2 regions of the Stenotrophomonas sp. FSL W7-1447 genome follow, and region 2 is predicted to be linked to the other one. Evidence: predicted binding sites of a transcription regulator. Region 2 holds the regulator's gene; the other holds the start of a gene.

Region 1 (4,663 bases), 1.8 Mb from region 2:
AGGCTGCGCGCCGCACGCGCGGTGGCCTGCCATTGCGCCTGCAGCGCAGGCAGCGCCCGCTGCGCGCGCAGGCTCAGCTGCAGGATGCGTTCGCGCCCATCCTCGCCGTTGGCGGCGTGCAGCCAACCGTCGCGCACCATCGCCGCCACCGTCTGGCTGAGCGCCGAATGGCTGAGCCCGCAGGCCAGTGCCAGGTCCTTGATCCGGCAGGGGCCCTGTGCCATCAGCGTGCGCAGTACCGGCGTGTAGCGGGGGCGGTAGTCCAGCTGCAGGTTCCGGTAGGCCTGTTCCACCGCAGGGTCCAGCTGGTCGAGCAGGGCGCGCAGCAGGGTGCCCAGCGTGGCGTGTTGGAGATCCATGACCGGGATGATATATAAGCACTTACATATCTTCAATGCGGGGTGGGGCATGGCGTTCTCCTGGATGCTCGGTGCGCTGCTGGGCGCGGCCTGCCCGGCGCAGGACGCGGTGCTGCAGGCGGCGGCCAGCGCCGTGCAGGCGCAGTACCTGGACGAGGCGGAGGGCGCCCGTATCGCCGATGCCCTGCGCACCTGGGCGGCGCAGCAGCGCTATGCGGGCAGCTGTGCCGATCCTGTGGCCTTCAGTGCACGCCTGAACCAGGACCTGGACCGCTTCGACGGCCACTTCCACGTTGAACGCGTGGACGCGGCGGCCGGCCAGGACGACTGGCTGATGGCCTGGCGCGCCGATGCCCGCGTCGATGGTGCCGGCGTGCGCGAGGTCCGGGTGTTGGAGGGCAACGTCGGCTACCTGCGGCTGAGCACCTTCTATCCGCTGGATCTGGCCCGGCCGAAGCTCGCGGCGGCCTTCACACTGCTGGCCGACACCGATGGGCTGGTGCTGGACCTGCGCCAGAACGGGGGCGGCGACGACGGCAGCGCGGACCTGCTGGTACGCACGTTGCTGGACACGAAGATCGACGCGGTGCAGCAGCTGGACCGGCGCGGCCGGCGCACGCCGGTACCGCTGCCTCCGGCGAGCCTGCCCGCGTACCTGAAACCGCTGGTGGTGCTGATCGACCGCCGCACCGGCTCGGCGGCCGAGTTCGTTGCCTATTCACTGCAGGCGTTGGGCCGTGCCCGCATCGTCGGCACGCGCAGCGGCGGTGCCGCGCATATGTTTGGTGATCCTGTGCTGCTGCCCGATGGCTATCAGATCAGCATTCCCGACCGGCAACCGATCAACCTGCGCACCGGCGGCAACTGGGAACGAACCGGCGTAAGGCCCGATATTGCTGGTGGCGACGACCCGCTGTTCATCGCACGGCAACTGCTGGCGCCGGCAAAGTCGTCACGATGAACGCAGCATTGCGTGGCCATGCTCTCGCAGACGCGCGGATGCGTGCCTAGAATCGAAGCATCCCGGTAGTTCCCGGGCGCTTCGAGTGAATGGACTCAATGAAGATTCTGTTGACCGGCAGTTCCGGGCGCATCGGGCGCGCGATCTTCGGTGCGCTGGCGGCCAACCACGAGGTGGTGGGCCTGGACCGCAGCCCGTTCGCGACCACGCGCATCGTTGCCGACGTCACCGATCGCCAGGCCGTCGCGCGTGCGGTTCGCGGCGTGGACGCGGTCATCCATACTGCGGCCCTGCATGCCCCGCATGTCAGCCTGGTGCCGGATACGGTGTTCCAGCAGATCAATGTGGAGGCCACCGCACACCTGCTGCAGGCGGCGCGCGATGCCGGTGCACGGCGCTTCGTGCTGACCAGCACCACCGCCCTGTACGGCCACGCGGTGGTGGCCGGCGGCTGCCGTTGGATCGACGAAGACACCGAACCGCTGCCGCGCACGATCTACCACCGCACCAAGCTGCAGGCCGAGACCCTGGCCGAAGCCGCTGCCGCGCCGGGCTTCAGCGTTCGCGTGCTGCGCATGGGCCGCTGTTTCCCCGAGCCGCCCGAGCGCATGGCAATGTTCCGCCTGCATCGCGGCATCGACGCGCGCGATGTGGCAAGCGCACATGCCGCGCTGCTGCTTGACCACGACGGCACCGGGTTCGCACGCTACCTCGCCTGTGCGCCGACGCCGTTCCGCCGCGAGGACTGCCTGGAGCTGGCCACCCATCCGCGCAGCGTGCTGGCCCGCCGCGCACCGCAGCTGCTGGCCGAGTTCGAGCGCCGTGGCTGGCCATTGCCATTGAGCATCGACCGCGTCTACGACAGTGCCCGCCTGCGCAGCGTGCTGGGCTGGCAGCCGAGCTTCGGGCCGGACGAGGTGCTGCAGCAGTACGCCGTCGGCAGCATCGAGGTACTGCCGCGCGCGCAGTGGCTCAAGGACCGCGTGGCCGAATGAGGGCTTCGGCAGGGACGGGCCGCTGACCGACCCTGAGCAGATTCAGGAATATCCAGGCGGGTTGCCTCAACCTCGTTGGCGGGCGGCCGCTAACCCGGTGCGCTTCCAGCGCCGGGGCCCCCCGGCGGCCGGTGGCCTGCGCGACGGATCGCGCGCCTGCGCGGTGCCCTCGGGGTGCCGGTCGTCCTGAACTGCCTTGTGGACCCTCCCATGCCTTCTTCCCGCTCCGCCGCTGCCCGCCGCCCGGGCAGCATCGCCCACAAGCTGATGCTGGGCACCGCCGCCATCGCACTGCTGTGCTTCGGCCTGACCGCGTTCCTGATCTATCGCCAGGCCAGCACCAGCCTGATCAATGCCTCGCGGCAGACCATGACCAGCGAGGCGACCGCCGAAGCGCGCCAGGTGGCGGCCGATCTGGGCACCGCCTTCGCCAGCAACGATGCCATGGTTGAAAGCGTGCTGGCCCAGCGCGCCCGTGGTGACGTGCCCGACCGCGCCAGCCTGGCGGCGGTGCTCGGCGAGCAGCTGCGCAGCCATCCCGAATGGCTGGGCAAGAGCACCATGTGGGAGGCCGATGCCTTCGACGGCAAGGATGCCGAGTTCGTCAACACCGAGGCGCACGATGCCACCGGTCGCTACATGAGCTACTGGGCCTGGCAGGAGGGCAAGCCGCAGCAGTCGGTGATGACCGATTACACCGAGACCGCCAGCGGATCGGGTGACTGGTACATGGGGCCCAGCCGCGACAAGCTGCCGAAAGTCAGCGAGCCGTATGCCTATGACATCGCCGGGCAGCAGGTGCTGATGAGCACGCTGAGCACGCCGATCATCGAGAACGGCAGGTTCCTGGGTGTGTTCACCGTCGACTTCTCGCTGGCAGCGTTGCAGAAGCACCTGGCCACGCTGAAGCCGATGGGGGCCGGTCGTGTCGAACTGCTCTCGCCCAAGGGCGTGGTGCTGGCCTCGGCCAATGCCACCGAGATCGGCAAGCCGCGCAGTGATGCATTGACCCGCAGCATGCTGGCCGAGATTGCCGCCGACCGCCCGTTCGAGGCCTTCAGCCCCGATGCGGCCGGCAACGTGCGCGTGTATGTGCCGCTGCGCGTGGGCGACGCCCCGCAGCGCTTCGCGCTGGGCGTGGTGGTGCCGCACGCGGTGATCGTGGCAGAAGCGCGCCAGCTGCTGTGGCTGACCCTGCTGGTCGGCGTGGTCGCCGCGCTGAGCCTCAGCGCCGGCGTGTATGTGCTGCTGCGCCGCCTGGCGATCCGTCCGCTGGCTGAAGCCGTGCGCGTGGCCGGTGACGTCGCGGCCGGCAAGCTGGACAGCGCGCTGCCGGCGCGCAGCAATGACGAAGTGGGGCGGCTGCTGGACGCGATGCAGGGCATGCGCGGCCAGCTGCAGTCGGTGATGGCTGCGCAGGCCGAAATGGCGCGCCGCCACGATGCCGGTGAACTCAGCTACCGCATGGATGCGGCAGCGTTCCCGGGCGAATATGGCCGCATGGTGGCCGACAGCAACCAGCTGGTGGCCTCCAGCAACGCCGTCACCCAGCGCCTGGTGGAGGTCATGCAGCGTTATGCCGTGGGCGACCTCAGTGTGGACATGGAAGCGCTGCCGGGCGAGAAGGCGGTGTTCACCGCCGCAATGGCAACCACCAAGCACAACCTGGCCGCGATCAACGAGCAGATCCAGCAGCTGGCCGCTGCGGCGGCCGCCGGTGATTTCGCGGTGCGCGGTGATGCGCTGCGCTTCGACCATGACTTCCGCCGCATGGTCGAAACCCTGAACACCATGATGCAGGTGAGCGACCACAACCTGGCTGCGCTGTCCACGCTGCTGCGCGCGATCGCCGCCGGTGACCTCAGCACCCGCATGCAGGGGGACTTCCACGGGGTATTTGCGGTGATGCGCGACGATGCCAACAGCACCGTGCAGCAGCTGACCCAGATTGTCGGCCAGATCCAGCAGTCGGCGGCCAGCATCCGCCTGGCCGCCGGTGAGATCGCGGCCGGCAACAGCGACCTGTCGCGCCGCACCGAACAGCAGGCGGCCAACCTGGAGGAAACGGCTGCGTCGATGGAAGAGCTGACCTCGACCGTGCGCCAGAATGCCGAGCATGCGTTGCAGGCCAACACCCTCGCCGGTTCCGCGGCGGACGTGGCCAGCGAAGGCGGGCAGGTGGTCAGCCAGGTGGTGCACACCATGGAACAGATCGAAGCGTCCTCGCAGCGCATTGCCGAAATCATCTCGGTGATCGATGGCATTGCATTCCAGACCAACATCCTGGCGCTGAACGCAGCAGTGGAAGCGGCGCGCGCCGGTGAGCAGGGCCGTGGCTTCGCCGTGGT
Region 2 (4,663 bases):
GTGTGGTAGCCGCGGAACACCGCGTTCAGCTGTTCGCCGTCCTGCGGTGCCTGCTCCAGCGACACCAGCTGTTCGCCGAGGCGATCCAGGATCTCCTGTGCCTCGATGATGAAATCGGCAGTGATGTCGTCGGATACCGCGCTCATGCTTACAGCCCCAGATCCGACAACAGGTCGTCGGCGTCGTTCTGCGAGACCGCGTGGCGGTCCAGTCCCTTCAGTGCCGGCCCGGCCAGTTCCGGGTCGGTGCGATGCTGTTCCGGCGGCAGGCCGAGCGCGCCGAAGCCTTCGTGCACGCGGCGGACGATGCCGACCACGCGACGGATGATCTGCCCGGTCAGGTCCTGGTAGCTCTGGGTCAGGGCGATCTCGGTCAGGTTGTGGCGGATGCGCTCGAGCTGCGCGTCCTGGCCCGGCTGCAGGCCTTCGGCGCGCAGCTGCTCGGTCAGGCTGCGGCATTCCTCGGCCAGGTCCAGGGTGCGGTGCGTGGCCTGTTCGGTCATCGCCACCACATGGTCCAGGCGTGCGCAGGCATCGTCCAGTTCGCCGGCCTCGCTGGGCACGGTCGGCAGTTCGCCCAGGGCCTGCCCGAGCTCGCGGGCCAGCCGCGAGAGGCCGCTCATCATCGGCTGCGTGCGCAGCGCGACCAGCCCGTCGATGCGTTGACGCCACGCGGCTTCATCGCCGGACTCCAGCGCGTCCAGGGCTTCCTGCAGGCGCAGGGCGAGGGCGTTCCTGTCGACCGTGGTATCCATCAGGCGCTGGCCGCCAGGCGTTCGAAGATCTTGCCGAGCTTTTCTTCCAGCGTCTGCGCGGTGAACGGCTTGATGATGTAGCCGTTCACGCCGTTCTGGGCCGCTTCGATGATCTGCTCGCGCTTGGCTTCGGCGGTGACCATCAGCACCGGCAGGGTCTTCAGCTTGGCGTCGGCGCGGATCGCCTTGAGCAGTTCGATGCCGGTCATCACCGGCATGTTCCAGTCGGTGACCACGAAATCGAACGGCTGGCTCTGCAGCAGCGACAGCGCGGCATGCCCGTCCTCGGCTTCGGCGGTGTTGGTGAAGCCAAGATCGCCCAGCAGGTTCTTGACGATCCGACGCATGGTCGAGAAGTCGTCGACGATCAGGATGCGCATGTTCTTGTTCAAAGCAGAGTTCCTTTGTTGTTCATTCCGGGCGGCCGGGGGCAGCCGCCTCGGGCATGTTCACTCTTCCAGGCCGGCGTCCGCCGCCTCGAAAATCTTCAGCCGTCCACGCAGGCGCAGCACGGCCTGGCCGTGGATCTGGCAGACCCGCGATTCGCTCACGCCGAGCACCGCGCCGATCTCCTTCAGGTTCAGTTCCTGCTCGTAGTAGAGCGAGAGCACCAGCTGTTCGCGCTCGGGCAGGTGGCCGATGGCCTTGCCCAGCTCGCGACCGAACTCGCCACGCTCCAGCACCTGTTGCGGGGTCGGGCCGCCCTGGGCGACGGTGTCCAGCTCGCCCTGGTCTTCGATGCGCGATTCCAGGCTCAACACCTGGCCGCGCGCGGCGTCTTCCATCAGGCGCAGGTACTCGGGCAGCGGCATCTCCATCGCGGCGGCGACTTCGGTGGCGCTGGCGGCGCGACCGCTGCTCTGTTCCAGGCGGCGGATGGTGGCGGCCGCATCGCGTGCGCGCCGGTGCACCGAGCGCGGCACCCAGTCGCCACGGCGGATCTCGTCGATCATCGAGCCGCGGATGCGGATCGAGGCGTAGGTCTCGAACGAGGCGCCCTGGTCGGCGTCGTAACTGCGCGAGGCTTCGATCAGGCCCATCATGCCGGCCTGGATCAGGTCGTCCACCTCGACGCTGGCGGGCAGGCGCGCGGCCAGGTGGTGGGCGATGCGCCGCACCAGGTCCGAATGCTGGGCGATGACATCGTTGGCCGCCGAGCGCTGGACTTCCCTGTACTGGGCTGCGCCTTTCATGCTGCCACCCCACGCTGCTTGAGGATGCGTTCGAGGAAGAACTCGACGCCACCGCGCGGTTCGGTCGGCGCCTGCCAGCGCGCGGTACGGCGTGCGATCTCGGTGATCGCCAGCGCCGACGGGCTGGACGGATAGGCCTTCACCACCGGTTGCTGGCGCTGCACCGACAGGCGCAGCCAGTCATCCTGCGGCACGCAGCCCAGGTAGTTCAGCGAGACGTCGGCCAGGAACTTCTCGCAGACGCGGGTCAGCTTTTCGTACAGCACGCGGCCCTCGTTGGGGTCGCGGACCATGTTGGCCACCACCTGGACGCGGTCCACGCCCCGTTCGCGCGACAGCACCTTGATCAGCGCGTAGGCGTCGGTGATGGACGCCGGCTCGTCACAGACCACCACCACGGTGTCCTGCGCGGCCTGGCAGAAGGTCAGCACGCCGTCGGTGATGCCGGCGGCGGTGTCCACCACCATGATGTCCAGCTCGCGTTCCAGTTCGGAGAACACATTGACCAGGCCGACGTGCTCGGCGGGGGCCAGCTCGGCCATGTGCCGGCGGCCGGACGCGGCCGGCACCACCAGCACGCCGTTCGGGCCTTCGACGATGACGTCGTCCAGCGAGCAGCGGCCGGCGACCAGGTCGGCCAGCGTAAAGGTGGGGTTCAAGCCCAGGATCACGTCGATGTTGGCCAGGCCGAGGTCGGCGTCCAGCAGCAGCGTGCGCTTGCCCATGCCGGCCAGCGCCACGGCCAGGTTGGCCGACACGTTGGTCTTGCCCACGCCGCCCTTGCCGCCGGTCACGGCAAGGGTGCGCACAGGGCCGAGCGGCTCGCTGCGGGTGGCCGACAGCGGGAAGGTCTTGGTCAGCTTGGCGTACTCACGCGACGGCATGGTTCAACTCCGGGTTGCAGGGCATATCGGCCGCTCGGCGCAAATCTTCAAGGCGAAGTACAAGATTGGCTGCACTGGCCCGGTGCAGGTCCTCCGGAACGTCCTGCCCATCGGTCACCCAGGTGATCGGCAGGGCGTGGTCCACGGCCACCGACAGGGCGTTGCCGAAGCGGCCGGTCTCGTCCAGCTTGCTCAGCACCAGGCCCTGCAGGTTGGCGGCACCGAAGCGGCGGACCACCTCGTCCATGTCGCCGAAGCTGGTGTTGGCCGGCAGCACCAGCAGGGTGCGGACCTGGCGCGCGGCGCGCAGCCACTGCAGCTGGGCGGCCAGCGCGCGGTCGCGCGGGCCCAGGCCGGCGGTGTCGATCAGCACCAGCTTGTAGTCCTTCAGGCGTTCCAGCAGCTGGTCCAGGTCGGTGCCGCTGTTGGCCTCGTGCACGGCGATACCGAGCTGGCGGCCGTAGCCATACAGCTGCTCGCGGGCGCCGATGCGGGTGGTGTCGGTGGTGACCAGGGCCACGTCACGCGGCGCATGCTTCTCGGCGAAGCGCGAGGCCAGCTTGGCGATGGTGGTGGTCTTGCCGGCGCCGGTCGGGCCCACAAGGGCGATCACGCCGCCTTCTTCCAGCGGGTCGACCGGGGCGATCGGCAGCTTGCGCGAGATCAGCCCCAGCATCAGGCCGCGGCCGCGGTGGGCTTCGGTTTCCAGCGGAATCTGCATGGCCACGTCGCGGGCCAGGCCGGCGTCGAAGCCGTACTCGTCCATCAGGTCCAGCGCGGTGGCGCGCACCGGGCAGCCGCGCAGGCGCTCGTCGGTGAAGCGGTTCATCTCGCGCTCGATCACCTGGCGCATGCCGGCCACTTCCTGGCGCAGCTGGCGGATCTCGGCGTCGTCCTGGGCGACCACCGTCAGCACCGGGGCCGGGGCCAGGGTGGGCGCCGGCGCGGCTTCGACGATGGCATCGGCCAATGCCGGTTCGGTGGCGGCGCTGGCCGGCTGCGCGTCGGCGACGGCAGCGGTCGGCAGCGGCGGCGGCTGCACCGCCGGCGCCACGCTTTCGTGATGCGCCTCGTGCGGCGGATCGATCGGGAAGCGGGCGCGGTTGGCCGGCACAGCCGCGGCCGGTGCGACGATGGCTTCGGCGAACGGCGCGAAGATCTGCTCCGGCAGTGCCGGTTCGTTGACGGTGGCACGCGCCAGGGTGGCGGCAAAGCCGGTGCTGCCACGGGTCGGCACGATCTCGTCGGCGCTGTCCAGCGTGCGGCCGGTGGCACCGACGGCGGCGCGGGCAAGGGCGGCCACCGCCGAGGTGGTGGCGGCGACCGGTTCCGGCGCCGGGGTGGCGCTGCGGCGGCGGGTGACGGCGGCGATCACCGCGTCGGCGGCGGTGCGCGGCTTGGCTGCCGGCGGCGGTGCGACGTCACGGCGCGAGGCTTCCAGTGCACGCTGCACGGCGCTCTCGTCATAGTTGGCGGCGGCGACGATCTCGATGCCTTCCTCGATCCGGCGGTTGGACAGGATCACGGCGTCAGGACCGTGTTCCTTGCGCACCAGGTTCATGGCCGAACGCATGTCGGCGGCGACGAATCGTTTGATTTTCATGCTGTGGTCACGAGGCGAAGACGGCGGGGTGGCGGTCGGGGAACTCGGGTGATCGGTGGTCTGCACGGTGCGGGTTCCCCTTGGTATCGGTCTGTTGCGTTGGTTCGAAAGTGGTGTCTGTTTTCTGGCGCGTCGGAGCCCGGCGTCAGCTGATCGTTCCGACCAGCTTCAGGCGCTTGTCTTCCGGCACCTCGCTGTAGGCCAGGACCGACAGCGACGGAACGCTGTG

The links. The regulator FliA, encoded in region 2, starts transcription of late flagellar genes. The targets are predictions, from matches to a motif close to TAAAGTTTNNCNNNCNNNGGCCGATAA.
Region 1: NSQ78_RS18885 (methyl-accepting chemotaxis protein) is a predicted target of FliA. The motif match lies at 2,382-2,408, and genes of this name have one in related genera.

Annotation. Positions count from the first base shown of each region.
Region 1 covers NZ_CP150199.1:4,070,692-4,075,354, reverse strand. Annotated here, with positions in the region: gene NSQ78_RS18900 (MarR family transcriptional regulator) at 1-359, opposite strand, end outside; gene NSQ78_RS18895 (S41 family peptidase) at 409-1,320, shown strand; gene NSQ78_RS18890 (NAD(P)-dependent oxidoreductase) at 1,419-2,315, shown strand; gene NSQ78_RS18885 (methyl-accepting chemotaxis protein) at 2,526-4,663, shown strand, end outside.
Region 2 covers NZ_CP150199.1:2,267,403-2,272,065, forward strand. Annotated here, with positions in the region: gene NSQ78_RS10625 (chemotaxis protein CheA) at 1-146, opposite strand, end outside; gene NSQ78_RS10630 (protein phosphatase CheZ) at 149-754, opposite strand; gene cheY (chemotaxis response regulator CheY) at 754-1,146, opposite strand; gene NSQ78_RS10640 (RNA polymerase sigma factor FliA) at 1,204-1,947, opposite strand; gene NSQ78_RS10645 (P-loop NTPase) at 1,944-2,831, opposite strand; gene flhF (flagellar biosynthesis protein FlhF) at 2,818-4,434, opposite strand; gene flhA (flagellar biosynthesis protein FlhA) at 4,580-4,663, opposite strand, start outside.